DNA from 2 places in the Acidovorax sp. KKS102 genome. Region 1 is predicted to be linked to the other one. Evidence: riboswitches for the same ligand, from Rfam matches in the RefSeq annotation. Region 1 holds a riboswitch; the other holds the start of a gene.

What was found. A riboswitch is a leader RNA that binds a small molecule or an ion and turns the genes downstream of it on or off. The one in region 1 is predicted to bind thiamine pyrophosphate.
Region 2: it holds a riboswitch for thiamine pyrophosphate, as region 1 does, so the genes downstream of both, thiC (phosphomethylpyrimidine synthase ThiC) here and C380_RS10120 (cytosine permease) in region 1, are expected to answer to the same signal.

The regions. Positions count from the first base shown of each region.
Region 1 is NC_018708.1:2,195,797-2,210,159, reverse strand. Features, by position in the region: gene C380_RS10135 (sulfate adenylyltransferase subunit 1) at 1-1,193, shown strand, start outside; gene fdxA (ferredoxin FdxA) at 1,308-1,637, shown strand; gene C380_RS10125 (NAD(P)/FAD-dependent oxidoreductase) at 1,684-2,724, shown strand; TPP riboswitch at 2,780-2,884, shown strand; gene C380_RS10120 (cytosine permease) at 2,954-4,234, shown strand; gene thiD (bifunctional hydroxymethylpyrimidine kinase/phosphomethylpyrimidine kinase) at 4,319-5,194, opposite strand; gene thiO (glycine oxidase ThiO) at 5,474-6,607, shown strand; gene thiS (sulfur carrier protein ThiS) at 6,604-6,801, shown strand; gene C380_RS10100 (thiazole synthase) at 6,880-7,689, shown strand; gene C380_RS10095 (thiamine phosphate synthase) at 7,682-8,578, shown strand; gene C380_RS10090 (hypothetical protein) at 8,681-10,870, opposite strand; gene C380_RS10085 (3-hydroxyacyl-CoA dehydrogenase) at 10,977-12,500, shown strand; gene C380_RS10080 (oxepin-CoA hydrolase, alternative type) at 12,537-13,316, shown strand; gene C380_RS10075 (Crp/Fnr family transcriptional regulator) at 13,543-14,262, shown strand; gene C380_RS10070 (phosphotransferase) at 14,307-14,363, shown strand, end outside.
Region 2 is NC_018708.1:830,706-845,068, reverse strand. Features, by position in the region: gene gspD (type II secretion system secretin GspD) at 1-1,006, shown strand, start outside; gene C380_RS03775 (GspE/PulE family protein) at 1,020-2,408, shown strand; gene C380_RS03770 (methyl-accepting chemotaxis protein) at 2,475-4,124, opposite strand; gene thiC (phosphomethylpyrimidine synthase ThiC) at 4,321-6,225, opposite strand; TPP riboswitch at 6,348-6,471, opposite strand; gene C380_RS25220 (hypothetical protein) at 6,527-6,703, opposite strand; gene lpxC (UDP-3-O-acyl-N-acetylglucosamine deacetylase) at 6,716-7,639, opposite strand; gene C380_RS03755 (methyl-accepting chemotaxis protein) at 7,818-9,599, shown strand; gene ftsZ (cell division protein FtsZ) at 9,744-10,985, opposite strand; gene ftsA (cell division protein FtsA) at 11,137-12,366, opposite strand; gene C380_RS03740 (cell division protein FtsQ/DivIB) at 12,474-13,277, opposite strand; gene C380_RS03735 (D-alanine--D-alanine ligase) at 13,277-14,266, opposite strand; gene murC (UDP-N-acetylmuramate--L-alanine ligase) at 14,263-14,363, opposite strand, start outside.

The sequences.
Region 1 (14,363 bases):
AGCGCCAGGGCGAGACCGACCTGGCCCTGTTGACCGACGGCCTCAGCGCGGAGCGCGAGCAAGGTATCACCATCGACGTGGCCTACCGCTACTTCGCCACCGAAGAGCGCAAGTTCATCATCGGCGACGCGCCCGGCCACGAGCAGTACACCCGCAACATGGTGACGGCCGCATCCAGCGCCGACGCCGCCGTGGTGCTGGTCGATGCCACCAAGCTTGACTGGAAGAACCCCGGCCTGGCCCTGCTGCCGCAGACCCGCCGCCACAGCCTGCTGGTGCACCTGCTGCGCGTGCATTCGCTGGTGTTTGCCGTGAACAAGCTCGACGCGGTAGAAGACCCCGCGCTGGCCTGGAAGCACATCCAAGGCGCCCTGGATGCCTTTGCGAAGGCCGCCGGCATTACCGTGCGTGCCACGGTGCCAGTGTCCGCCCTCAAGGGCTGGAACGTGGTCGATGCCCATGCCGGCTGGTGCGGCTACACCGGCCCCACGCTGCTGCAAGTGCTGGAAGAGTTGCCCAACACCCCAGCCGACACAGCGCTGGCACCGGCCTTCCCCGTGCAGTGGGTCGAGAAGTTCTCGTCCTCGTCGGACACCAGCCAGGGCCGCCGCGTGTTCTGGGGCCGCGTGGCCGCAGGCCGCTTTGCGCCCGGCACCGCCGTACAGATCTTCCCCAGCGGCCAGCTGGCCACCGTGGCCCAGGTGCTGGACCACGCCCGCCGCCCCAAGGACGTGCCCGCAGGCACCAGCGCCGGCATCATCCTGGACCGCGAGGTGGACGTATCGCGCGGCGACTGGATCCTGGCCGCGCCCCCGGCTGCTGCAACGCCGGCTGCCGACGACGACTTTGGCGACACACCCGCCGCCACCCCGGCCTGGCCCGCCAGCCGCGAGCTGCACACTACGGTCGCCTGGATGGACGACGAGCCCCTGGTCGCAGGCCGCGTGTACTGGGCGCTGCATGGCCACCGCTGGGTCAAGGCCAAGGTCAAGGCCGTGGTGCACAAGCTCAACATCAACACGCTGGCCGAAGAAGCCGCCACACAGCTCGATCCCAATGCCATCGGCCATGTAGACCTGCTGCTGCAGGAGGCGATTCCCGCCGCAGCATTCAGCCAGGCCCGCGTGCTGGGCTCGCTGATTCTGGTGGACACCGCCAGCCACAAAACCGCTGGCGCCGTGCTCGTCAACTGATCCAGATCAGCGCCCCAAGCCCCAGTCACCCCATCGGGGTGAGGGACCCTGCAACCAAAGGTCGGTGAAAGCTTTTAAAATCGAGGGTTTTCACCGACCCACACAACTCCTGTCATGACCCACGTCGTTTCCGAAAACTGCATCAAGTGCAAGTACACCGATTGTGTGGACGTGTGCCCCGTGGACTGCTTCCGCGAAGGCCCGAACATGCTCGTCATCGACCCTGACGAATGCATCGACTGCGCCGTCTGCATCCCCGAGTGCCCGGCCAACGCCATCTTTGCCGAAGAAGACCTGCCGGCCGACCAGATCGCCTTCATCAAGCTCAACGCCGACCTGGCCTTTGCCGACGGCTGGAAGAGCATCACCAAGCGCAAGCCTGCACTGCCCGACGCTGACGAGTGGAACGGCAAGCCGGGCAAGGTCAACGAACTGATCAAGTAACCCGCCGCGCGCGCCACTGGTGACCGAGACTTTGCAAGCGCCCACCGTGGTCGAGACCGACGCCGTTGTCATCGGCGCAGGTCCCGTAGGCCTGTTCCAGGTCTTCCAGCTGGGCCTGCAAGGCATCACCGCCCACTTGATCGACGCCCTGCCCCATGCAGGGGGCCAGTGCGTCGAGCTGTACGGCGACAAACCCATCTACGACATCCCGGGCATCCCGGTGTGCACCGGGCGCGAGCTGGCTGGTCTGCTGCTTCAGCAGACCGCGCCGTTCAAGACCCAGTGGCACCTGAACACGCTGGTGTCCGCCCTCACCGTACAAGCGGACGGGCGCCTGCTGGTCGAAACCTCGCAAGGCGCACAACTGCTGGCCCGCAGCGTGTTCATTGCCGCCGGCGTGGGCGCTTTTGTGCCGCGCACCCTCAAGGTGGACGGCATCGAGCGGTTCGTCGGTACCCAGGTCCACTACCAGAGCCTGCCCGCGACAGTGGATGTGACCGGTCGCCACGTGGTCGTGCACGGCGGCGACGAGCCCGCGGTGGCCCGCGCGGTGGAACTGGCCGAACAAGGTCAAGCCGCCCGCGTGAGCCTGCTGCACCGCCGCGACGTTTTCCAGGCGCCTGACGCCTTACTGCAACGCCTGCAGCAATTGCGCGACGCAGGCCGCATCCACGTCGAGGCCGCGCAGATCACCGGCATTGACACCGCAGGCGACCGCCTCACCGCACTGCAGCTGGTGGACCCCGACGGCAGCACCCGTGCCCTGGCACTCGACCTGCTGGTTCCCGTGCTTGGCATCTCCCCCCGCCTCGGCCCCATCGCCGACTGGGGCATCGCCATGGACCGCAAACAGCTGGTGGTGGACACCGAGGCCTTCCGCACCAGCGTGCCCGGGATCTACGCCGTGGGCGACATCAACACCTACCCCGGCAAGCGCAAGTTGATTCTGTGCGGCTTCCACGAGGCCACGCTGGCTGCCTTTGGCGCGGCCGAGGCGCTCAAGGGCGACAAGGTGGCCCTGCAATACACCACCACCAGCCCGCGCCTGCACCAGTTGCTGGGTGTGGCCCCGGCCACCGCTGCCTGACTGGGCGCGCGACGGCCGCACACCACTACAATCCGCAGCGCGCTGCTTTAGCAAGCGCTACCGCTAGGGGTGTCGATGTGGGCCCGCCCGCTTCGACTGAGAGAGTCCCTTTGAACCTGATTGAGATCATCCTCGCGCAGGGAAGCAAGTCCGCCAAAGCACGGCCCTGAACACATCCGGGCGCACCGGCGGGCCGCCCCTGCTCTGTATCTGCTTACGGAGCCATTCCATGTCCTCATCGCCTGCCACGCACGCCACCAACGAAGCGCTGGCCCCCGTCTCCCCCGACCGCCGCGTCTTCCAGTGGCATGACCACGCCTCGCTCTGGTTCAGCCTGGGTGTTGGCCTGCTCGTCATGCAGGTCGGGGCGTACCTGATGCCCGCGCTGGGTACCAAAGAGGCCCTGATCGCCATCGTGGCCGGTTCCATCGTGGGCGCGGGCCTGCTGGGCTGGGTGGCCAAGCTGGGCTGCGACAGCGGCCTGGCCAGTGCCGGGCTGATGCACGCGGTGTATGGCCGCACCTTTGCCAGCCTGCCCATCATCCTGAACATCGTGCAGCTGGTGGGCTGGGGCACGTTCGAGCTGGTGGTGATGCGTGACGCCACCGTGGCGATTGGCCAGCAGTCGGGCGCCATGGCGGGCGCCCACTGGCCCGTGCTGGCCACGCTGCTGTGGGGCGGCGTGGTGATGCTGCTGATCAGCGGATCGATGGTGCAGCTGGTGCGCAAGCTGATTGCGCGCATCGCGCTGCCGCTGGTGGTGTTGTCGCTGCTGTGGCTGTCGTGGCAGTTCCTGTCGCTGGCGCAAACGCAAGGCTTTGAGGCGCTGTGGACGCGCAAGGGCGACGGCGGCATGGGCGTGCTGCCCGCGCTGGACCTGGTGCTTGCGATGCCCATCTCGTGGCTGCCACTGGTGGCCGACTACGCCCGCCATGGCAAGAACGGTGGCTCCGCACTGCGCGGCACGTGGCTGGGCTATGCGCTGGCCAACATCTGGTGCTACAGCCTGGGTGTGCTGGTGGCATTGACCTTGCCCAGCCAAGACCTGGTGCAGGCGCTGCTGCTGGCCCAGGGCGGGCTGATTGCGCTGTCGCTGATCCTGATCGACGAGGTGGACAACGCCTATGGCGACGCGTATTCAGGCGCCGTGTCGGCCCATAGCCTGCTGCCGCGCTGGGGTGTGCGCGCCTGGGGCCTGCTGGTGGCCGCGCTGTGCACCGGGCTGGCGCTGGTGCTGCCCATGCACAGCCTGGAACCGTTTCTGCTGCTGCTCAGCTCGGTGTTCGTGCCGCTGTTTGGCGTGATCCTCGGGCGTCTGGCCTTTGGCACCGATGCGCCCGCCCTGCTGGCGGCGGCGCGCAAGGTGAATGCAGCGCCCGTAGCCATTTGGCTGGCCGGCATCGCGGTGTACCACCTGGCGCCCAGGGTGCTGCCTGATGCGGGCTCTGCGCTGCCCGCGCTGGCGTTCAGCTTTGTGCTGGCCTGGGCGACACGGCCCAAGGCACGCTGAGTCGCCGCCAAAGCACTATCAAAAGAGGAGCAATCGGCACATGATTGACTAGCGCTTGCGCCTCAAAACACTTAAAAAACCGCTCTAAAGCGCCTGAAACACCCGCTGTGCCACCGGCGCGTAGCCGTGGTTGAGGGGGCCGTGGCCCCGGCCGGTGGTCACATTCGCTCCGGCAGCAATGGCCCCCAGGATATAAGCCCGTGCCCGCTCCACGGCCTGCTCCAGCGGTAGGCCCAGCGCCAGGTGGGCTGCAATCGCAGACGACAGGGTACAGCCCGTGCCATGCCCGTTGTGGGTGGCAATGCGTTGTGACTGCAACCGGTGGCCGTGTCCTGATTCGTGTTCTCCACCCTGTACGGCCAGCACATCCACCACCCAGTCGCCCGGCAAGTGCCCGCCTTTGAGCAATGCCGCGCGGGCGCCCAGCCGCAGCAGGTCTTGCGCGGCCAGCTCCAGCGCCTCCACGCCTTCGATGCGACGCCCCAGCAACCATCCGGCCTCGTCCAGGTTGGGCGTGACCACCTCGGCCAGCGGAAACAGCTCTCGGACCAGCACGGCCACCGTCTCCTGCGCAATCAGCCGGTCGCCACTGGTGGCCACCATCACCGGGTCCAGCACCACGTGCGGCAGCTGGTAGGTCCGAATGGCGTCTGCCACCACATGCACCACGTCGGGCGAGTGCAGCATGCCGATCTTGACGGCGTCCACGCCAATGTCCTGCACCACCGCATCGATCTGGGCCTTGAGCATCTCGGGCGGAATGCCGTGGATGCCCGTCACCCCGCAGGTGTTCTGGGCCGTGATGGCGGTGATGGCCGTCATGCCGTAGCAGCCCAGCGCACTGAAGGTCTTGAGGTCGGCCTGGATGCCTGCGCCCCCGCCGCTGTCGGACCCTGCGATGGACAGCACGCGTGCGTAGCGGTGGCCCGTCGAGGGCAAGGAGGTCGTCGGTGAAATCATGGCAAAAATTATGGCCTATGCGCCACGTCAAAACGGGGCACATGGGGGATGTGCTGTAATTCATTTTCCGGACGAAACAGGGGTGTCCTGCCATCAAGATGCTGTTCTTGGGCGTGCGACTGAGAAATACCCTGGGGCCTGTACAGAACCCTGTGCACTGCGACCGCAGCAGGAGCCCCGCTACCCGATCCAGGTCATGCTGGCGTGGGGAGTTTCCATCAACGGTGACCCCGTTTTGTCCATGGCCGCTTGCCACACCACGGACACACTGACGGATCTATGTCACTTCAACCTTCTTCCTTTGCCATCCTGGGCGCAGGCCTGATGGGCCGTCTGCTGGCCGTGGAGCTGGCGCGCCAGGGGCACCGCGTGGATATCTATGACGCGGGCGGCCCCGCCGCCGAGAACTCGGCCGCCACGGTGGCTGCGGCCATGCTGGCCCCGTTGGCAGAGTCCGCGATCACCGAACCCGGCGTGGTCCGCATGGGCCATCACGCGCTGACCCGCTGGCCCGAGCTGCTGGCAGCCCTGTCAGAACCCGTGTTTTTTCAGCAGGCCGGCACGCTGATCGTGTGGCACCGCCAAGACGTGGCCGAAGCCCAGCGCTTCACCCGCCAGCTTGAAAACAACCAGCGCAGCCTGCCCGAGCTGCCCCCCCTGCAAAAGCTCGACAGCGGCGCCCTGGAACAGGTGGAGCCCGCCCTTGCGCACCGCTTCAACCAGGGCCTGTACCTGCCCGGCGAGGGCCAGCTGGACAACCGCCAGTTGCTGGCCGCCCTGTTGGTGGAAATGGAGCGCCTCGGAGTGCGGGCGCACTGGCACACGCCCCAGTCGCCCGACGCCTTCACGCCCGGCGCCCACGGCCAGCCCGACCGGGTGCTGGACTGCCGGGGCCTGGGCGCCAAGGGCCAGTGGAGCGCGCTGCGGGGCGTGCGCGGTGAAGTGGCGCGCATCCACGCGCCCGACGTGACGCTGCAGCGCCCCACCCGGCTGGTGCACCCCCGCTACCCCATTTACATCGCACCCAAGGAAGACCACTTGTTCGTCATCGGCGCGACCGAGATCGAGTCCGACGACCGCTCTCCGGCGAGCGTGCGCTCTACCCTGGAGCTGCTGAGCGCCGCCTACGCCGTGCACCCCGGCTTCGGCGAAGGGCGGATTCTGGAGCTGGCCACGCAGTGCCGCCCCACGCTGCCCGACAACCTGCCCGCCATCCGCCAGACCCGCCCGGGCGTGCTGGAGATCAACGGCCTGTACCGCCACGGCTTCATGATCTCGCCCGCCATGCTGGACGTGACCCTGGAGGTGCTGAACACGGGACAATCGACCCTGTCCAAACGTTTTGACCTCCGGCTGGAACTGGAGCCCACCGCCCCCGCACCGACCGGCGTTGCCGCCCCCGCATTTGCATGAACATCTCGATCAACCAAGTCCCGCACGAACTGCCCGAAGGCGCCACCGTGGCCGATGCCGTGGCCGCCATCGAAGCGCGCCCCCCGTTTGCCGTGGCCGTGAACACCACCTTTGTGCCCAACACCCGCTACGCCGCCCATGCCCTGCAGCCTGGCGACCGCGTGGAGATCATCTCGCCGGTCACTGGCGGCTGAGGTAGTAAAAACTCAATCAAAATGGCTGCTAGCGCATACAAAACATGCGCCAACAGCTATCAAAACCATAGTAATCCAATGACCACTCCGACGCCCCAAGACCCGCTGGTGCTGTACGGCCAGACGTTCGCTAGCCGCCTGCTGCTGGGCACCTCGCGCTACCCCTCGCCCGCCGTGCTCGAAGCCGCCGTGCTGCGCGCCCGGCCCGCCATGGTCACCGCCTCGCTCCGCCGCCAGGGTAGCAACCCGGCCGAGAGCGGCAGCAGCTTCTGGGAGCTGCTGCGCAAACTCAACGTGCCCGTGCTGCCCAACACCGCCGGCTGCCACAGCGCGCAAGAGGCCATCACCACCGCACAGATGGCGCGCGAGGTATTCAACACCCCGTGGATCAAGCTGGAGCTGATCGGCGACGACTACACCCTGCAGCCCGACACGCTGAACCTGGTGGGCGTGGCCGAGCATCTCATCAAAGAAGGCTTTCAGGTGCTGCCCTACTGCACCGAAGACCTGGTGCTGTGTCAGCGCCTGGTGGACGTGGGCTGCCAGGCCGTAATGCCCTGGGCCGCCCCCATCGGCACCGGGCGCGGCCCGGTCAACCCCTACGCGCTGCAGACACTGCGCGAGCGCCTGAATGTGCCCATGCTGGTCGATGCCGGGCTGGGCCTGCCTTCGCACGCCTGCCAAGTCATGGAATGGGGCTACGACGGCGTGCTGCTGAACACCGCCGTGGCCCTGGCCCAAGACCCGGTGGCCATGGCCGGTGCGTTTGCCGATGCCGTGAGCGCCGGGCGCGCAGCCCGCTTGGCCGGTGCCATGGCCGCCCAAGATGCCGCCCAGCCCAGCACCCCCGTGCTGGGCACCCCTTTCTGGCACCACGCCCATGCATGACACCACTGCCCTGGCGAACGCCATCCTGAGCCACCACGCGGCCACCTTTGCAGGGTTTGCGCCTGAGCCCGTGCCCACACCCACGTCGCAGGACCCTGTGTACCTGGCCGCGCTGCAGGCTTGCAGCCAGCTGGGTTTCATTGCCCACGACGCCGAATGCCTGGCCCGCGCCTGGCAGGCGCGCGCGCTGCGCACCGGCAGCGCACAGCCCGAGCAGTGGCCCGACGAACCCCAGGACTTTGGCCTGCAGCGCCTTCCGCGCGCCCAGCAGTTTGCCGCGTGCCCCGACCGCCTGGGCCTGTATGCCGTGCTGCCTGACGCCCAGTGGGTGGGCCGCATGGCACGCGCCGGGGTGCCCACGGTGCAGTTGCGCTTCAAATCGGAAGACGACCGCGCCATCCGGGCCGAAGTCCAGGCCGCCGTCGAGGCCGTGCAAGGCACGGGCGCGCTGTTGTTCATCAACGACCACTGGCGGGATGCGATCGATGCAGGCGCCTACGGCATCCATCTGGGCCAGGAAGACCTGGACGCACTCACTGCCGACGAGTTGCAGACGCTCCACCGCTCCGGCCTGCGCTTGGGCGTGAGCACCCATGGGTATGCCGAAATGGTGCGTGCCGACGCCGTGGGGCCCAGCTATATCGCGATGGGTGCCGTGTTCCCTACGACCCTCAAAAAAATGGCCACCGCACCTCAGGGTGTGGGCAGGCTGGGGGTGTATGCGCGGCTGATGCGGCACTACCCGCAAGTGGCGATTGGCGGGATCAGCGCCGAGCAGTTCCCCACGGTGCTGGCCACTGGCGTGGGTTCCGTGGCGGTGGTCCGGGCTTTGGTCAATGCACCGGACCCTGAAGCGTCGGCTGCGGCGCTGATGGCTCTGATGCGGTGATGGTCGGGCAGCGATAGCGGCCGGAGCGGCTATCGCGGGTCTTCTGGGGCAGCTACCGCACCGCGTGGCCGTGGCTGGGGCGGTCGATAGGCCAGCGACTGGTTACTTGCGGTCAGGCTTTTTCATCTGCTCCAGCTCAAGGCGGAGCTCCATGAGATCGTTCTCCATGCCAAAGCCAACCGGCTGGCCTGCGGGTGGCGGCGCCGTCACGGGCACCGGGGGCAGATCGCTCAGCGTGAGGTGGGGAGGGTCCGACAGATCCAGATCCAGTGGAATGCCCCGCGAGTCCTCGCCCACAGACGCTGAGGGCCTGGAGGGCGCAACCGGAGCGGGCGCAGGTGCCGGCTCCTGCTGGGCCTTCATCGCAAATTCGAACTCCAGACTGGCGGCCAGCGAATCGAGCGGCAAGTCGTCGTGCAGCGCCGCCGCAGCGGGGGCAGGACCTGCTGGAGCGACCAGCGTTTCGGACCGGGGAGGTGCCAGCGGAGTCGTCCGCTTGCGGGGCGGCGGCGCACCCCGTGCACTGGCAGGCGTGGTTTGCGCCACCGCCAAAAGCAGCAGCAGATCATCATAGGCTGCCAGATCAAACGGCTCCACCGCTTCGGCGCCCGAACGACGGAACAGGAATTTCTCCAGCAAGCCCAGAACCGCAGGCGTTGTCCACTCGGCCTCGATCTCGGCCAGCGCGTCGGTGTAGTGGTACAGCATGCGGCCTGTGCGGTGAAAGCCCGCAAACTCCGGCACCTGTGCGTTGAAGAACTGCATGAACTGGGTACGCAACTGCGCAAACTCGTCCACACGGCTGAGGGTGTGGTACAGCCTCAATAGCTCCAGGTAAGCCAGCGGCGAGGTCTCGCGGTGCTCGGCAATGTGGTGCTTCAGCACCTCGATGGCCTGTTGGTGCTCGCCCACCGAGACAAAGAATTCGGCCTGCTGCTGAATGTCAAACAGCTCTTCAGGGTTGACGATGTGGGCTGCCACGGAGGGCGCTGGGGATGGGGCAGCAGCCTTGGCCTGCAACTGGGCGGGCGCACTGGCCGCAGGGCTGGTTGCCACAAAGCGTGGCTCCACCGCCACCGGGGCGGCTTTACCCAAGGGGCTTGCACCGGACTCAAGGCCGACTACGACGGCGTGAGGCTGGGTTTCTGACGGCAGCCAGGTATCGCCAGGATGGGGCGTCAGACCCAGCGCCTCGTTATGGGCCGATGTGGCCTCAGCGCGCGCGCCCAGGGCCACCGAATCGCGCCACGACCGCACCGCCTTGTCCGACGCACTGCGCATCCGCGACCACATCCATGCCACACCCAACAGTGCCAGGGCCAAGAGGCCTCCCAGGGCATACACCACCGTTGCAGGGAACCGCTCCTGCTCCATCAGCTCCAGCTGCTGCTGCAACTGACCGGCCGTGGCGCGGTCCTTGGCGGCCTGTGCACGCAGCGCGGCTGCGTCTGTTTCCAGGGCCTTGAGCCGTTCGCTGTCCTTTTGCAGATCTTCGGGCGCGGTGTTCAGCGACTTCCACAAAGCAGCGGCCTGGGCCCGCAGGGCCGACATCTCCTCGGACGGCGCGGTGGGCAGTTGCCCGGTGGAGCGCAGTGCCACCGGGCTGTCCAGCCAGGTGTCCAGTGGCTCCACCACCAGACGGGAACGCGCGGCCGGTGCAGCCCCTACCGCTGATTTGCCGGGAGCCGCCGCGCCTACGCGCGCTGAAGGCCGTGGGGCGGTTGCAGCCCCTGGCGCGCTGCGGTCCGCAGACTGCGGACGCACAGCCCTTGCCGGTGCCGCCGCCTTGTCGCTGGGCCGGGTGGCCTGGGCCATGCTGGTTGCTGCTGAAGATGCGGCGGAACTGCCACCACCCACGGCAGGAGAATTCTGTGACTCCGCGCCTGTGCGGGTGGCGGCGGAGGGAAGCCGCGTCACATCCACCGGCGACGCGGAGGCAGATCGGGTCACGGTGGTCGGCAGGTCCGAAAGGAAGGTGTAGCTGCGCGTGGTCTTGCCATTGCAACCTGCAGACAGGGTGACGGTCAGCACAGGCTCATCCAGCGATACCGAGGCCAACACGCGAACGCCCGACGGACGCCCACGCACCTCGGGCAATGGGATCACGCGCACCTTGCTGTCGCTGATGGCGTTGTCGCCTGCCACCAGCTTGGCCGTGACGCAGGACGACGCGACATCGGTGCCAGGGTCGGGCTGCAACTCGAACGAGAGATCGACCGGGGAGCCCAACACCACCGTACCACTACCATTGCCCAGGGACAGCGCCGAAGCACCGGCTGCAAGCGCCCACAATCCCGGTCCAAAAATGGTGTTACGGATTTTCACAATCAATTCTGTTTTTCGGTCCGAAGGATTCTTGCACATAAGTCCCAGATAAGGCCAGAGCCATAATGCCGCTATGAAAATTCAGTTTCCCAACATCGCCATCGTGGGCACCGGCGCCATGGGCCGGGGCATCGCACAAATTGCTGCCCAGGCTGGCAGCCAGGTTTTTCTGCTGGACGCCAACCCCGGGGCCGCCGACGCCGCCCGGGCCGCCTTGCAGGAACAATGGAACAAGCTGGTCGCCAAGGGCCGGATCGAGGCTGACCAAGCCACCGCGCTGACTGCACGGCTGCACCCCGTCACAACGGTGGCGGACCTGGCGGCCTGCGACCTGGTGGTGGAGGCCATCGTGGAGCGGCTGGATGCCAAACAGGCCCTCTTCGTTGAACTGGAGGGGGTGGTGCGCGCCGATGCGGTGCTGGCGACCAACACATCCTCCCTGTCCGTGACGGCGATTGGCGCATCCCTCAAGCGCCCGGAACGCCTAGCGGGGTTCCACTTCTTCAACCCCGTTCCGCTGATGAAGGTGGTGGAGGTCATTGCGGGCCTCAAGACCGATCCTTCCATCTGCACGGCGCTGGCCGCCTATGCCAAGGCCATGGGCCACACCCCGGTGCAGGCACAAGACACCCCGGGCTTTATCGTGAACCACGCCGGGCGCGGCTTTGGCACGGAGGCCCTGCGCATCGTGGGCGAAGGTGTGGCCGACTTCGCCACCATCGACCGCATCCTGCGCGACCAGGTCGGCTTCAAGCTCGGGCCCTTCGAGTTGATGGACCTGACGGCGCTGGACGTGTCGCATCCGGTCATGGAATCGATCTACCGCCAGTATTACGACGAACCCCGTTTCCGCCCCAGCGTGATCACGGCCCAGCGCCTGGCAGGGGGCGTGGTAGGCAAGAAGGTGGGCGAAGGCTTCTACCGCTACGTGGAGGGTGTGGCCCAGGTGCCCGCCGAGGCACCCGTCCCCGTCGTCGACGACATTCCCCCGGTGTGGGTGTCCCCGCGCGCTGCGCGCCGGGCCGAGCTGTACCAATTGCTCAAGGACCTGGGTGCCACCATCGAAACCGGTCAATCGCCCTCCCCCCAGGCCATCACGCTGGTGGCCCCGCTGGGCTTTGACGTGACCACCGTGGCGGTGGTGGAGCGACTGGACCCGGCCCGCACCATCGGCATCGACATGCTGATCGATGACGCCGCCACCAAGCGCCGCGTGCTGGCCACCAACCCCGCCACGCGCGTCGACATCCGCAACGCGGCGCATGCGCTGTTGGCGCGCGATGGCAAAGCCGTCAGCGTGATCCGTGACAGCGGCGGTTTTGTCACGCAGCGCGTGGTGGCCACCATCGTCAACATCGCCAGCGACATCTGCCAGCAAGGCATCTGCACCCCCAAGGACCTGGAGACCGCCGTGACCCTGGGCCTGGGCTACCCGCTGGGCCCGCTGGCCATGGGCGACCGCTGGGGCCCCACCAACATCCTGGAGGTGCTGTTCAACATGCAGACCGTGTACGGTGACACGCGCTACCGCCCCAGCCCCTGGCTGCGCCGGCGCGGGGCCATCGGCCTGAGCCTGAGCCATGTCGAAGAAGCCTGATCGCCCAGCACCACGGCCACCTCACCCAAGACCGCCATGCCCGCAGAACTCCAGAGCACCAGCCAGGGGCAGACCCTGATCCTGACCCTCCGCAACCCCGAGCGGCGCAACGCCATCGACCCGGTGATGTACGCCGCCGGCGTGGAAGCGCTAGGTGTGGCCGAAAGCAGCCCCGACATCCGCAGCGTGGTCATCACCGGGTCGGACGGCATGTTCTGCTCGGGCGGCAACCTGCAGCGGCTGCTGGCCAACCGGCAACAGCCGCCCGAGGTGCAGGCGCAGAGCATCGAAGGCCTGCACAACTGGATCGAGACCATCCGCACCTATCCCAAGCCGGTAATTGCGGCCGTGGAAGGTGCTGCGGCCGGGGCCGGGTTTTCGCTGGCGTTGGCCTGCGACTTCATCGTGGCGGCGCGCAATGCCGTGTTTGTGATGGCTTACAGCAATGTGGCCCTGTCGCCCGATGGCGGCGCCAGCTGGAGCCTGGCCCAGGCGCTGCCGCGCCAGCTGGCCAGCGAAATCCTCATGTGTGGCGACCGCATCGGCGCAGAGCGCCTGCATGCAATGGGCCTGGTCAACCGCGTTGCCGAAGCAGGCAGCGCACTCGATACAGCCCTCGCGCTGGCCGAGCAGCTCAACGCCCGTGCTCCGAATGCGCTGGCCAGCATCAAGGAACTGCTGAACGAAGCCCCGCAGGCCCAGCTCACGCACCACCTGGGCCAGGAGCGCGACCACTTCGTGAAGAACCTGCACCACGCCAATGGCGGCGCAGGCATCTCTGCGTTCCTGGAAAAGCGCGTGCCCCGCTACGAGTAGCGCTGCGCCTCAAACGCCTCGGCATATCCACCGTCACAGGCACATCAACCCCCGGCACGCTGCCACCCAGCACCGGGGGTTTTTTATTGCCCCATAACGTGTTTGTGATCTCGCATTGACTCGCCAACGCGCGCTTACGCGCAGACACGCAGGTGACAACCCTGACGCATTGCACAGGTCCCTGACGCGACAATGGGCCTGTTTCTAGTCACCCAAAAGACAGGCCATGGACGACCCGATTCTTACTATCGAAGAACGTGAAGCGATCAACTCCGGTCGCTGGTTTTCATCACTCTCACCTTCGCTACGCCACGACATCCTCCGATGTGCTTACGTCAAACGCTTCAAGGACGGCGGCCTGATTGCCGCACGCGGGGATCCACCCGAGGAGTGGATTGCTTGCGCACGGGGTGCGGTGCGGGTGAGCTCCACCTCCATCTCTGGCAAGCAGATCACGCTGACGTATGTGGAGCCGGGCATCTGGTTTGGCGACGTGGCGATCTTCGACGGGGACCGGCGCACGCACGACGCCTACGCGCATGGCGACACCACGATCCTGTGCGTTGCCAAGGCCGACTTCCGCAAGATCCTGGCCGTACACACCGAGCTGTACGAGGCCATGCTGCGCCTGCATGCGCGTCGCATTCGCCAGCTGTTCGGTCTGGTGGAAGACCTCAACACGTTGCCCCTGCGCTCACGCCTGGCCAAACAGCTGGTGCACCTGGTGCGCAGCTATGGGGTACCCAGCCTGTCGGACGGCAGCGAGATGCGCATCAGCCTGCAACTGGCGCAGGAAGAACTGGCCCAACTGCTGGGCGCGTCACGCCAACGCGTGAACCAGGAGCTCAAGGCCATGGAACGCGAAGACGCGATCCGCATCGAGCCGGGCGGCCTGGTGGTGCGTGACCGCGAAGCCCTCATGCGCATCGCAGAAGCCGACAACTGAGCCACCAACCCCATCACTGACTGCACGACCTTTCATCCGCCTCCATGAGCAACTTTGACCATTTCGTCGGCACCCGCCCTGTTTCCGATCAGCATGCTTTT
Region 2 (14,363 bases), 1.4 Mb from region 1:
CCGCCGCGCGCAGGTGTTGGTCGAGAGCCTGATCGTCGAGGTCTCCGCCAACAAGGTGGCCGAGTTCGGCATCCAGTGGCAGGGCGTTCTGGGCAAGAACGGTGATGGCACCGTGGGCGTGATCGGCACCAACTCCGGCCAGGCGGGCGCCAACATCCTGAACGTGACAGCCGCCCTGGCCTCGGGCTCCACCACCTCCATCGCCTCGGCGGCCAGCTCGCTGGGCAAGGGGCTGAACCTGGCGCTGGCGCCACGCGTCAACGGCCAGTACTACCTGGGTGCGCTGGCGAACTTCCTGCAGACCAGCGGCGATGCCAATGTGCTCTCCACCCCCAACCTGATGACGCTGGACAACGAAGAGGCGCGCATCATCATCGGCAACAACGTGCCTTTCGTGACCGGCTCGTACGCCAACAGCACGGGCAGCAGCACGGTGAACCCGTTCACCACGGTGGAGCGCAAGGACGTGGGCCTGATGCTCAAGGTGCGCCCGCAGATCAGCGAGAACGGCACCGTGAAGATGGCCATCTACCAGGAAGTCTCCAAGATCGACACCGCCACGCTGAGCAACGCCAACGGCCCCACCACCAGCAAGCGCTCCATCGAGTCGAACGTGGTGGTGGACGACGGCAACATCATCGTGATCGGCGGCCTGCTGGAAGACAGCTACTCGCAAGGCCAGGACAAGGTGCCGGTGATGGGCGACATCCCGGTACTGGGCAACCTGTTCCGCAGCGAGAACCGCACCCGCAACAAGACCAACCTGATGGTGTTCCTGCGCCCCATTGTGGTGCGCGACAACGCTACCAGCGACGCGCTGATGATGGACCGCTACGAGGCCATCCGCGCGCTGCAGCAGACCACGCAGCCCGCGCCCAGCGTGGTGATGAAGTCGGTGTCCGGCGCGCCCATCCTGCCCGCGCTGCCACAGCGCGCAGAGCCCGGCGCAGCCACGGTGCCTGCGCAGCCGCTCGCCCCGCTGCCCGCAGAAACTTCGCCACGCTGAAGGGTCGCCACGCATGCGCCACCCCCTGCCCTACGCCTTTGCCCGCACCGCCCAACTGCTGCTGGAGGACGACGGCCACCAGCTGGTGCTGTGGCACGGCCCCAGCCCCGACGCGGGCGCGCTGTCCGAAGTGCTGCGCAAGCACCCCGTGCAGCAGCTGCTGCCGCTCGATGCCCCGGCCCTGGCCCAGCGCATCAGCGCGGCCTATTCGCACAGCGAATCGAGCGCTGCCACCGTGGTGAGCGAGGTCGAGAGCGACGCCGACCTCTCGCGCATGATGCAGGAGCTGCCGGCCGTCGAAGACTTGCTGGAGTCGGCCGGCGACGCGCCCATCATCCGCATGCTCAACGCCCTGCTCACGCAGGCCGCGCGCGACGGCGCGAGCGACATCCACATCGAGCCCTACGAGCGCCACAGCAGCGTGCGCTTTCGGGTGGACGGCACGCTGCGCGAAGTGGTGCAGCCCAACCGCGCGCTGCACGCGGCCCTGATCTCGCGCCTGAAGATCATGGCCGACCTGGACATCAGCGAAAAACGCCTGCCCCAGGACGGCCGCATCAGCCTGCGCCTGGGCACCCGCGCCATCGACGTGCGCGTGTCCACCCTGCCCAGCGCCCATGGCGAACGCGCGGTGCTGCGTCTTTTGGACAAGAGCGAAAGCAAGCTGAGCCTGGAGGCCGTGGGCATGCAGGGCGACACCCTGCACCGCTTCGAGGGCCTGATCGGCCAGCCGCACGGCATCATCCTGGTCACCGGCCCCACGGGCTCGGGCAAGACCACCACGCTGTACGCGGCGCTGGGCCGGCTCGACGCCACGCGCAACAACATCATGACGGTGGAAGACCCCATCGAATACGAGCTGCCCGGCGTGGGGCAAACCCAGGTCAACAGCAAGATCGAGCTGACCTTTGCCAAGGCCCTGCGCGCCATCCTGCGGCAGGACCCGGACATCATCATGATTGGTGAAATCCGCGACTTCGAGACCGCGCAGATCGCCATCCAGGCGTCACTCACCGGCCACCTGGTGCTGGCCACGCTGCACACCAACGATGCGGCCAGCGCCGTCACGCGCCTGACGGACATGGGCGTGGAGCCCTTCCTGTTGTCGTCGTCGCTGCTGGGCGTGCTGGCCCAGCGCCTGGTGCGCAAGTTCTGCACCCACTGCCATGGCGCGGGCTGCGAGCACTGCGGCCAGACGGGTTACACCGGCCGCACCGGCGTGTTCGAACTGCTGGTGACCACGGACGCGATCCGCGCGCAAATCCACGCCCAGGCGTCAGAGGCCGACATCCGCGCCGCCGCCATGGCCGATGGCATGGCACTGATGCGAGAGGATGGCGAACGCCTGATTGCCGCCGGCATCACCAGCCGCGAAGAAGTGCTGCGGGTGACGCGGGACTGATTTGCTATACATATGATAGCAGCCAGCACATAAAGCACTAGCGCCACCAGCCAAAAACACCTGAAATTACCGGATCTGCAACGCCGGTCGGCGCGCCACCTGGGCGACGGCGGGTGCTGCGGGCGCGGGGGTGTTGAACGTGGCCGAGGGCGATGCGCCATCCTGCAGCTTGAACTGGCTGACCGCGCTGTTGAGGTGGTGGGCCTGCTCACGCAGCGACTCGGACGCTGCGGTGGATTCCTCCACCAGCGCCGCGTTCTGCTGCGTCATTTGGTCCAGCTGGGTGACCGACTGGCTGATCTGGCCGATGTTGTCGCTCTGCTCGGCCGACGAGGCGGTGATCTCCGCAATGATGTCGGACACACGCCGCACGCTGCTCACGATCTCCGTCATGGTCTGACCGGCCTGGCTCACCAGGCGCGAGCCGTCTTCCACCCGCTCCACCGACGAACCGATCAGGCCCTTGATCTCCTTGGCCGCTTCGGCGCTGCGCTGCGCGAGGTTGCGCACCTCGCTGGCCACCACCGCAAAGCCACGGCCTTGCTCACCGGCACGGGCGGCTTCCACGGCGGCATTCAGCGCCAGGATGTTGGTCTGGAACGCAATCGAATCGATCACGCCCGTGATGTCGGCGATCTTGCGCGAGCTGGTGGTGATCTGGTCCATGGTGGTCACCACCTGCGACACCACGGCGCCGCCGCGTGCGGCCACCTCGGCAGCGGTCGACGCGAAGTCGCTGGCCTGGCGCGAGGCCTGGGCGCTTTGCTGGACGGTGCTGGTCAGCACTTCCATCGACGAAGCCGTCTCTTCCAGGTTGGCCGCCGTCTGCTCGGTGCGGTGGCTCAGATCGTGGTTGCCGCTGGCGATCTCGGAGCTGGCGGTGGAGATGTTGCCCGCCGCGTCCTGCACCTGGCGCACCAGGTCACGCAGCGAGTCCTGCATGCGGCCCATGGCGCCCACCAGCTGGCCCACTTCGTCCTGGTTCATGGCCGCCACATCGCGCGACAGGTCGCCGCTGGCAATGCGTTCGGCCAGCTCCTGCGCCTGTCCGATGGATTTGGTGATGGAGCGCACGCTGAAGAACGTGAGCGGAATCAGAACCGCCAGCGCCAGCACCAGGCCCACACCGATCAGCGCGGCCATGGTGGAGGTGCGTGATTCGACGCCCGCACGGGCCTCGTCCATCTGCGCACGGGCCGAGTCCGCGAGGCTGGAGAACAGCTTGTCGGTGGCCTCCATGTGGACCTTCAGGCGATCGGCGTAGGCGCCGCCACCCGCGCCGTCCAGCTGCGCGCCTTCGATCTTCTCGAAGATGGGCGAAATGCCGGTTTCGTACTGCTTGATCTCGTCCAGCGATTTGTCGATGGAGGCCACAAAATCGGCATCGCCCGACTGCACCTGGCGCACATCGGCCAGGCGCTTGCGCAGGGAGGTCAGGGTCTTGGCCCAGGACTCGCGCAGGGCAGAGACCTCGACCGAGTTGTTGAAGTTGATGATGATGTCTTTTTCGGTCCGGCGCAGGTCACCCAGGGTGGTGCGCAGCTCGGACATGTCGGTCAGCGTCTGCACCCGCTCTGAAAACAGCACCTGCAGGGTGCCGCGCGTGCGGTCCAGGGCTACGTAGCCCATGGCACCGATGACGACCAGAAGGATCAGGGAGAAGACGGTTCCGAAGTAGAGACGCGTGCGGATGGAGAAGCGGCCGAGAGCGTTCATGGCTCTTCCTTACATTTTTTAACAGATAGTCCAGCATAGCAAATTTGGTGCCACACACACCCCCCACCTTCTGGGCCGGGGGTGGGCGGGACTATATGCCGGGCCAGGCCGTCCGCCGCACAGGGTAAGCACGGCCCAGGGGCCCTGTTTCAGGGAATCCTCGGGGCCAGTAGCTGCGCTTATTGCGCCGCTGCCATCACACGGGCTTGAGGGGGATGTACAGCTCGCCGCCGCCCTGCTGGAACTCGGCCGCCTTGGCCTGCATGCCCTGGGCCAGGGCTTCGGCCTCGGCCACGCCCTTTTGCGCGGCAAAGTCGCGCACTTCCTGGGTGATCTTCATCGAGCAGAACTTGGGCCCACACATCGAGCAGAAATGCGCCACCTTGGCCGAGTCCTTGGGCAGGGTCTCGTCGTGGTATTCCTTGGCCGTCTCCGGGTCCAGGCCCAGGTTGAACTGGTCCTGCCAGCGGAAGTCGAAGCGCGCCTGGCTGAGCGCATCGTCGCGCGAGCGGGCGCCGGGGTGGCCCTTGGCCACGTCGGCCGCGTGGGCGGCAATCTTGTAGGCAATGATCCCTTGCTTCACGTCGTCACGGTCGGGCAAGCCCAGGTGCTCCTTGGGCGTCACGTAGCACAGCATGGCCGTGCCCATCCAGCCGATCATGGCCGCGCCAATCGCGCTGGCGATGTGGTCATAGCCCGGCGCGATGTCGATGGTCAGCGGGCCCAGGGTGTAGAACGGCGCTTCGTGGCAGGTCTTGAGCTGCTCGGTCATGTTGGCCTGGATCATGTGCATGGGCACATGGCCGGGGCCTTCGATCATGGTCTGCACGTCGTGCTTCCAGGCCACCTGGGTCAGCTCGCCCAGCGTGTGCAGCTCGGCAAACTGCGCTTCGTCATTGGCATCAGAGGCGCAGCCGGGGCGCAGGCCGTCGCCCAGGCTGAACGACACGTCGTACGCCTTCATGATGTCGCAAATGTCCTCGAAGTGCTCGTACAGGAAGCTCTCGCGGTGGTGCGCCATGCACCACTTGGCCATGATGGAGCCGCCGCGCGAGACGATGCCCGTGCGGCGCTGCGCCGTGAGGTGGATGTAGGCCAGACGCACGCCCGCGTGGATGGTGAAGTAGTCCACGCCCTGCTCAGCCTGCTCGATCAGCGTGTCGCGGAAGATTTCCCAGGTCAGGTCTTCGGCCACGCCGCCCACCTTTTCCAGCGCTTGGTAGATGGGCACCGTGCCAATCGGCACGGGCGAATTGCGCACGATCCAGTCGCGCGTGGTGTGAATGTTCTTGCCGGTGGACAGGTCCATCACGTTGTCTGCGCCCCAGCGGATGGCCCACACAAGCTTTTCCACTTCTTCTTCAATGCTCGACGTGACGGCCGAGTTGCCGATGTTCGCGTTGATCTTGACCAGGAAGTTGCGGCCAATGGCCATCGGCTCGACTTCAGGGTGGTTGATGTTGGCGGGGATGATGGCGCGGCCCCGGGCCACTTCGTCGCGCACGAATTCGGGCGTGATGATGCGCGGGATGCTGGCACCCATCGGGTTGCCCATCAGGCGCTTCTCACGGCCTGCGTCGGCCATGTACTGCGCCATCCACTCGCGCTTGCCGTTTTCGCGAATGGCCACGTATTCCATCTCGGGCGTGATGATGCCCTTCTTGGCGTAGTGCATCTGCGTAACGTTGGCACCGGCTTTGGCGCGCAGGGGCTGGCGCTGCAGGGCCGCAGCCTCGGCGCGCAGCTGGGCCAGGCGGGTGGCGTCTTCGCTCTTTTGTCCGTCGTCCAGCGCCACGGGCGCGCGGCCTTCGTACTGCTCCACATCGCCCCGGCCGGTGATCCAGCCACCGCGCACGCTGGCCAGGCCTTGGCGCACATCGATCACGGCATTCGGGTCGGTGTAGGGGCCCGAGGTGTCGTACACGCTGACGAGCTCGCCGTTGGTGAGCGCGATGTCGCGCACGGGCACGCGCAGGTCGGTGTGCAGCTGGCCGGGGATATAGGCCTTGCGCGATGCGGGGAAGGGTTCGCGGGTGCGGGCGAGCAGCTCGGCAAACTTTTCGGAGGCAGCGAGCTGGGCGTGGGGGTCGGGGGCGTTCATGGGCAGGTCTCCTGGTTCCGGTGGCGGTGGGGTCTGCTCCGGAATGGACCTGTGCGCCCCTCGGGCGGCTGCGCATGGCAGCCCCTGAGGCATGGCGTGCCTACAGGGACTGCGGGCACGGGGACAAGGAGGTCGGCTCTTCTTCCGCCGGTATGAACCGGATCAAGTTCGTCGGGTTCGCAAGCTCGCCTGAATTCCTTCAGGACCCTTGCATCTCAGCGCATCAGCACACCCCGGAGCAGGCGCGAGTATAGGGCAGAGGAAAAAACGGGCCCGCAGAGCCCGCGCATCAGCCGATACATCAGGCCAGGCGGCCGATGAGAATCACCGCAAAGAAGAACACAGCGGCAATCACCGTCCACTTGAGGATGACGAGCCCCAGGCGCTTGTAGCGCGGCTGCCCGGTGCCGGCATAAAACGCAAAGGACACGGCTGCCGCCAAGAGCAGCAGCATGGCCAGCCAGCGAAAGATCAACATGGCCAACGGGCCCTACCAGGCACGCGCAGGCTGCGCAAAACCGGTGGGTGCCTGGCGCTCATCCTCGAAGGTGACCACTTCCCAGGCATCGCGCTGGGCCAGCAGCTCGCGCAGCAGCAAATTGTTCATGGCATGGCCCGAGCGGAAGGCGCTGTAGGCGGCCAGCAGCGGCTTGCCAATGAGGTACAGGTCGCCCATGGCATCCAGGATCTTGTGCTTCACGAACTCGTCGTCGTAGCGCAGGCCGTCGCTGTTGAGCACCTTGTAGTCGTCCATGACGATGGCGTTGTCCAGCCCGCCTCCCAGCGCCAGGCCGTTGGAGCGCATCATCTCCACATCGCGGGTGAAGCCAAAGGTGCGCGCGCGAGCGATGTCGCGGCTGTAGTTGCCTTGCCCCAGGTCAAACTCCACACGCTGGCCGGTGGAGTCTACGGCGGGGTGGTCGAAGTCGATTTCAAAACTGAGCTTGTAGCCGTGGTACGGCGTGAGGCGCGCCCACTTGGCGTTGGCGCCTTCACCCTCGCGCACCTCCACGGGGCGGGTGACGCGGATGAAGCGCTTGGGCGCGTTTTGCAGCTCCACCCCGGCGCTTTGCAGCAGGAACACGAACGAGGCTGAAGACCCGTCGAGGATGGGGACCTCCTCGGCCGTAATGTCCACGTAGAGGTTGTCAATGCCCAGCCCCGCACAGGCCGACATCAGATGCTCCACGGTGTGCACCTTGGCATTGCCCACCGCGATGGTGGACGCCAACCGCGTGTCCGTCACCGCCTCGGCACGGATGGGAATGTCTACCGGCTGCGGCAGGTCTACCCGCCGGAACACGATGCCCGTGTCCGGCTGCGCGGGCCGCAGGGTCAACTCGACCCGCTGGCCGCTGTGCAGACCCACGCCTACGGCGCGGGTCAGGGTCTTGAGGGTGCGTTGCTGGAGCATCCGTGCATTTTAGTTTCTGCGGCACCGCCCCGCACGCGCCGAGGTCTTGTCGGCTACGTAGAGCTACCGCCGCGTTTTCACCTACTGTGCAGGCCCCATGCTTGGTCGCAAAATTTGGTACAGAGGGCCTTGGAAACCACAACATGAACACATGAAACCCGCCCCACAGGAGACTCCCATGAGCAAGCTCAGTTTCAAGATGAAGGTCATGCTCATGATCGGCACCGCGCTCACGGCGCTGCTGATCATGGCCATCCTGTCCCTCCTCCAGGAGCGACGGCTGATCACCGAGTCCCGCAAGGACATGCTGACCACCGCCGTCCAGTCCGCCCACAGCATCGTGGTCGGCTACCAAGCCAAGGCCGCCAGCGGCGCCATGTCGGTGGAAGATGCGCAGAAAGCCGCCAAGGACGCCCTGCGCATTGCCCGTTACGGCGGCCCCGAGGGCAAGACCGAATATTTCTACATCTGGACCACGGAGGGCGTGGGCGTGATGCACCCCTTCAAGACCGAATGGGACGGGCAGGACATGCTCGGCAAGGTCAAGGACGGTTCGGGCGTGGACATCATCGGCCTGCTGGTCAACGGCATGCGCAACAGCAAGGATGGCAAGGCCTTTGTGCCCACCATGTTTGCGCGTCCCGGCCAGCAGACGCCCGTGCCCAAGCTGCAGTACATCGTCAAGGTGGATGGCTGGAACTGGATGGTCGGCTCCGGGCTGTATACGGACGACGTGGATGTCATGCTGCGCCAGGCCCTGTGGTCGAGCCTGGCGCTGGTGCTGGCGGTGTTTGTGGCGGTGGGGGTGATCGGCCTGCTGGTGTCGCGCTCGGTATTGCGCCAGATTGGCGGCGAGCCCACCCATGCCATTGCCATCATGTCCGAGGTGGCCGAAGGCAACCTGGACGCGCAGATTCCGGCCGCCCCTCCGGGCTCCATGCTGGACGGCCTCGCACACATGGTGACCTCGCTGCGCAAGCTGGTGACCGAAGTGCGCTCGGCCACCGACAGCATCGCCACCGCGTCCAGCGAAATTGCGCAAGGCAACAACGACCTGGCCCACCGCACCGAAGACACGGCCAGCAACCTGCAGACCACAGCCAGCAGCATGGAGGAGCTGACCAGCACGGTGAAGCAGACCTCCGACTCCGCCCAGACCGCCAACCAGATGGCCACGTCCGCCGCCGAAGTGGCGGCACGCGGGGGCGAGGTGGTGTCGCAGGTGGTGTCCACCATGCAGGACATCAACGCCAGCAGCAAGAAGATCAGCGACATCATCGGTGTCATCGACGGCATTGCGTTCCAGACCAACATCCTGGCGCTCAATGCCGCCGTGGAGGCCGCCCGTGCTGGCGAGCAGGGCCGGGGCTTTGCTGTGGTGGCCGGCGAGGTGCGCAGCCTGGCGCAGCGCAGCGCCGAAGCCGCCAAGGAGATCAAGTCGCTGATCGGCGCGTCGGTCGAGAAGGTGGAGTCCGGCACGGCCCTGGTGGGCAATGCGGGTGCCACCATGACGGAGATCGTGGCCAGCGTACAGCGCGTGACCGACATCATTGGCGAGATCCGTGCCGCCACGTCGGAGCAGAGCCAGGGCATTGCGCAGGTCAACACGGCCATGAACCAGCTGGACCAGATGACGCAGCAAAACTCGGCACTGGTGGAAGAATCCACCGCCGCCGCCGACAGTCTGCGCGAGCAAGCCATGAAGCTCACCCAGGTGGTGGCGCTCTTCCGTGTGAACGGCAGCACCTCCGCGCCCGCCCCGGCCAGCCGGCCCGCAGCCGCGCCACGCCCCGCCGTGGCTCCTGCAGTGCGCGCCGCAACACCCCGCCCAGCCCTGGCCAAGGCGCCGGCAGCCCCTCGCCCAGCGGCGCCTTCACCTGCCCCAGCGGCGGCATTGCCCCCCAAGGCCAGCAGCCCCAAGCCTGCGGCAGACAACAACGATGACTGGGAGTCTTTCTGATCGCTGAGAGGCCTGGGGCCACCCAGGCCTGAACGCGCGCTGAAGCACACCACACCAGTAAAAAAGCCCTGCCAGCTTGCGCTGGCAGGGCTTTTTGTTTTATGCCCCCCATCAAGGGGAGGCGAAGTGCGATCAGCGGGGCTCTCAGTCCGCCTGCTTGCGCAGGAAGGCGGGGATCTCCAGGTCATCCATGCCGCCCGACGACAGGGCATCCACGCGGGCTGCCGCCTGCGTGCGGTTGGTGCGCCACACGCTGGGCACCGACATGCTGCCGTAGTCGGCCTGTGCGCTGCCTGCATGGCCGCCTGGCACGCCCACGGCGCCACCCAGCGTGCCCACACCTGCGACGGGCATCTGGTAGGCCATGTTGTCCGTGCCCGTGCGCAGACCACCTTGCACCACCGAGATGGGCTGGCGGCGTGCATTGGCACGCGACAGGCCCGTGGCCACCACGGTCACGCGGATCTCATCGCCCAGGCTTTCGTCGTAGGCGGCACCGAAAATCACATGCGCATCGGTGGATGCGTAGGCGTTGATAGTGTTCATGGCCTGGCGCGACTCGGACAGCTTGAGGCTGCCCTTGCTGGCTGTGACCAGCACCAGAACGCCCTTGGCGCCCGACAGGTCGATGCCTTCGAGCAGCGGGCAGGCAATCGCCTGCTCGGCAGCGATGCGTGCACGGTCTGGGCCGCTGGCCGTGGCCGTGCCCATCATGGCCTTGCCGGGCTCGCCCATCACGGTGCGCACGTCTTCAAAGTCCACGTTCACCTGGCCGTATTCGTTGATGATCTCAGCGATACCGCCCACGGCGTTCTTGAGCACGTCATTGGCGTGCGCAAAGGCCTCGTCCTGGGTGATGTCGTCGCCCAGCACGTCCAGCAGCTTCTCGTTGAGCACCACGATCAGCGAGTCCACGTTGGCTTCCAGTTCGGCCAGACCATCGTCCGCATTCTTCATGCGGCGACCGCCTTCCCAGTCGAAAGGCTTGGTGACCACGCCCACGGTGAGGATGCCCATCTCCTTGGCCACGCGCGCGATCACGGGCGCCGCGCCCGTGCCCGTGCCGCCGCCCATGCCCGCCGTGATGAACAGCATGTGGGCGCCGGAAATGGCTTCACGGATATCGGCCACCGCTGCCTCGGCCGCGTCGCGGGCCTTCTCGGGCTTGCCCCCTGCGCCCAACCCGCTGTTGCCCAGCTGGATGACGCGGTGGGCCGAGCTGCGCGTGAGCGCCTGCGCGTCGGTATTGGCGCTGACAAACTCCACGCCCTGGACGCTGCGGGCAATCATGTGCTCGACGGCATTGCTGCCGCCGCCGCCCACACCGATCACCTTGATCTGGGTGCCCTGGTTGAATTCTTCGGCTTCGATCATTTCGATGGTCATCTTGGAGCTCCTGGTTCTAAATTCGTATGCAATTGCCAATTGAGAGATGGGATCATTTTTCTTGTAGTGCGTGGCGGTCCTGTACATCGCCATCGCTCGCGCGGTATCTGGTGAGGGCTCCCACGCGCTAGCCACAGGGGATATTTCATGGTCAGAAATTCCCCACGATGAAATCTTTGAAGCGACCGAATGCGGTCTTCATGGACCCACTCTTCTGAGCCACCTTGAAGCCGCGCAGGCGCGCCAGTCGGGCCTCTTCCAGAAGGCCCATCACCGTGGCTGCACGGGGCTGAGCCACCATGTCCGCCAGAGCGCTGGAATACTTGGGGATGCCGCGCCGCACGGGCTTAAGGAAGATGTCTTCGCCCAGTTCGATCATGCCGGGCATCACCGAGCTGCCGCCCGTGAGCACGATGCCCGACGACAGCACTTCTTCGTAGCCCGACTCGCGCACCACCTGCTGCACGAGCGAGAAGATTTCTTCGACACGCGGCTCGATCACACCGGCCAGCGCCTGCTTGCTGAGCATGCGCGGACTGCGGTCGCCCAGGCCGGGCACTTCCACCTGCGCCTCGGGGTCGGCCAGCAGCTGCTTGGCGTAGCCGCTTTCCACCTTGATGTCTTCGGCGTCCTTCGTAGGGGTGCGCAGCGCCATCGCGATGTCGCTGGTGATGAGGTCGCCCGCAATCGGGATCACCGCCGTGTGACGGATCGCACCACCCGTGAAGATGGCCACATCCGTCGTACCTGCGCCGATGTCCACCACCACCACGCCCAGCTCGCGCTCGTCGTCGGTCAGCACGGCCTGGCTGCTGGCCAACGGGTTCAGCATGAGCTGCTCGACCTCCAGGCCGCAGCGGCGCACGCACTTGATGATGTTTTCGGCCGCACTCTGTGCACCGGTCACGATGTGAATCTTGGCCTCCAGGCGGATGCCGCTCATGCCGATGGGCTCCTTCACATCCTGCCCGTCGATCACGAATTCCTGCGGCTCCACCAGCAACAGGCGCTGGTCGCTGCTGATGTTGATGGCCTTGGCCGTCTCCACCACGCGAGCCACGTCGGCCGACGTGACCTCCTTGTCCTTCACGGCCACCATGCCGCTGGAGTTGAGGCCGCGAATGTGGCTGCCGGTGATGCCGGTGTAGACGCGCTGGATCTTGCAGTCCGCCATCAGCTCGGCCTCTTTCAGGGCCTGCTGGATGCTCTGCACCGTGGCATCGATGTTGACCACCACGCCCCGCTTGAGACCATTGCTCGGGGCCACGCCCAAGCCTGCGAGCTTCAGCTCGCCATTGGGCAGAACCTCGGCCACCACGGCCATGACCTTGGCGGTGCCAATGTCCAGCCCCACGACGACGTCTTTGTATTCTCTTGCCATATCAGTCTATGCCCTTCTCGGTTCTGTCCCGCTGTCCCACCAAGCCCTCACACCGCCCTCTCGGGGCCTGCAGCATGCTGCGTCCAGTCCTGTTGTTCCTCATGCCATCACCTCTTGCGCACGGCCGTGGCGCCGGTTGCGTCTGCACTCACCGTGGTCACGCCCCGCAGGCGCAGCGCGTAGCCCCCGGCGTGGCGCAGGTCTGCCGACTCCAGCGCATCCACGCGGCGGCCGTACTGCGCGGCCACCTGGGTGAGGGTTCGCACAAACCGCTGCGTGCGCTGCACCACTTCCTGCGGCGTACCGCCGCCTAGCTCCACCACAGCCTCGCTGTCGAGGGTGGCGCGCCAGCCGCCCCGCCCTGTCAGCTCCAGCTCTTCCACATCCAGCCCAAGCGGTTGGAACACCGGCTCCAGCAGCCCGTACATCTGCAGCACCTCGGCCGAGGTGCCCGCTGGCCCCTGCAGGCGCGGCAGGCCTTCCTGCTCCACATCGCCCACATTCGCCTCGAAGACCTCGCCCTGGCTGTTGACCAGCGCCGAGCCGGTGTCCGGGCCCCAGTACGCCACGGCGTCGTGCTCCTGCAGCTCCACACGCAGGCTGCCGGGGTAGACCCGCCGCACCTGCGCGCGGCGAACCCAGGGCACCTGCTCAAAGGCCTCGCGCGCCGCGCGCAGGTCCACCGTGAAGAAGTTGCCCACCAGGTGCGGCGCCACGTTGGCCCGCAGCGTCACCGCGTTGTTGTGCACCAGTTCGCCCTGCACCACGATGCGTGCAATGGCAAAGCCGGGGTAGCGCAGCACCCACCACGCGCCCGCCGCCAGCACGGCCATGGCGCAGCCCACGAACAGGACCGACGCGGTCAGGTTCATGAGCTTGACGTCCAGGGGTGCGGGCAGCGTCTGATTCATCAGGCAGCCTTTGGCTTTGCGGGCGTGTCCAGTGCCGCATCCGCAAGGATGCGCAGGCACAGCTCTTCGTAGCTGATGCCTGAGGCCCGGGCCGACATGGGCACGAGCGAATGGCCTGTCATGCCGGGGGACGTGTTCATCTCCAGCAGGAAGGGCTTGCGGTCACTCGCACGGATCATCAGGTCGGCGCGGCCCCAGCCCCGGCAGCCCAGGGTGCGATAGGCCTCCAGCACGATGCGCTGGATCTCGCGCTCCTCGGCCTCGGGCAGGCCGCTCGGGCACTGGTACTTCACGTCGTCGGTGAAGTACTTGTTCTGGTAGTCATAGGCGCCATCGGGCGCCACGATGCGGATCACCGGCAACGCACGGGCATTGGCGCCCTGGCCCAGCACGGGGCAGGTCACCTCTTCGCCCTCGATGAATTCTTCGCACAGCACGTCGGGGTCGTACTGGGCCGACAGCTGCACGGCCTCCTGCATGTCGGAATAGCCGCGCACCTTGGTCACGCCGATGGACGAACCTTCGCGCGGCGGCTTGACGATGAGGGGCAGACCCAGCTCGTCGGGCACGGTGCGTACCACTTCGCGCTGCTGGCGGTCAGGGGCCAGCCACACATAGCGCGGCGTGGGCAGGCCCTCGGCCAGCCACACCCGCTTGGTCATGACCTTGTCCATGGCAATCGCCGACGCCATCACGCCAGGGCCGGTGTACGGAATGCGCAGCAGCTCCAGCGCGCCCTGCACCGTGCCGTCTTCGCCATGGCGACCATGCAGTGCGATGAAGCAGCGCGCATAGCCGTCGCGCTTCAAATCACCCAGCGCGTTCTGCGCAGGGTCAAACGCATGGGCATCGACGCCACGGGAGCGCAGCGCCTGCAGCACGCCGCTGCCCGACATCAGCGACACCTCGCGCTCGGCCGAGTCTCCGCCCATCAGGACGGCGACCTTGCCCAGCGATTTCACGTCGATATTCGATTCAGGAAGGGTCATGGTGCGCTCCCTTCACGCGCTTTCAGCTCATTATTTTGTAGCATCTCAACCACCTTGCCGGGCACGGCACCGATGGAACCGGCGCCCATGCACATCA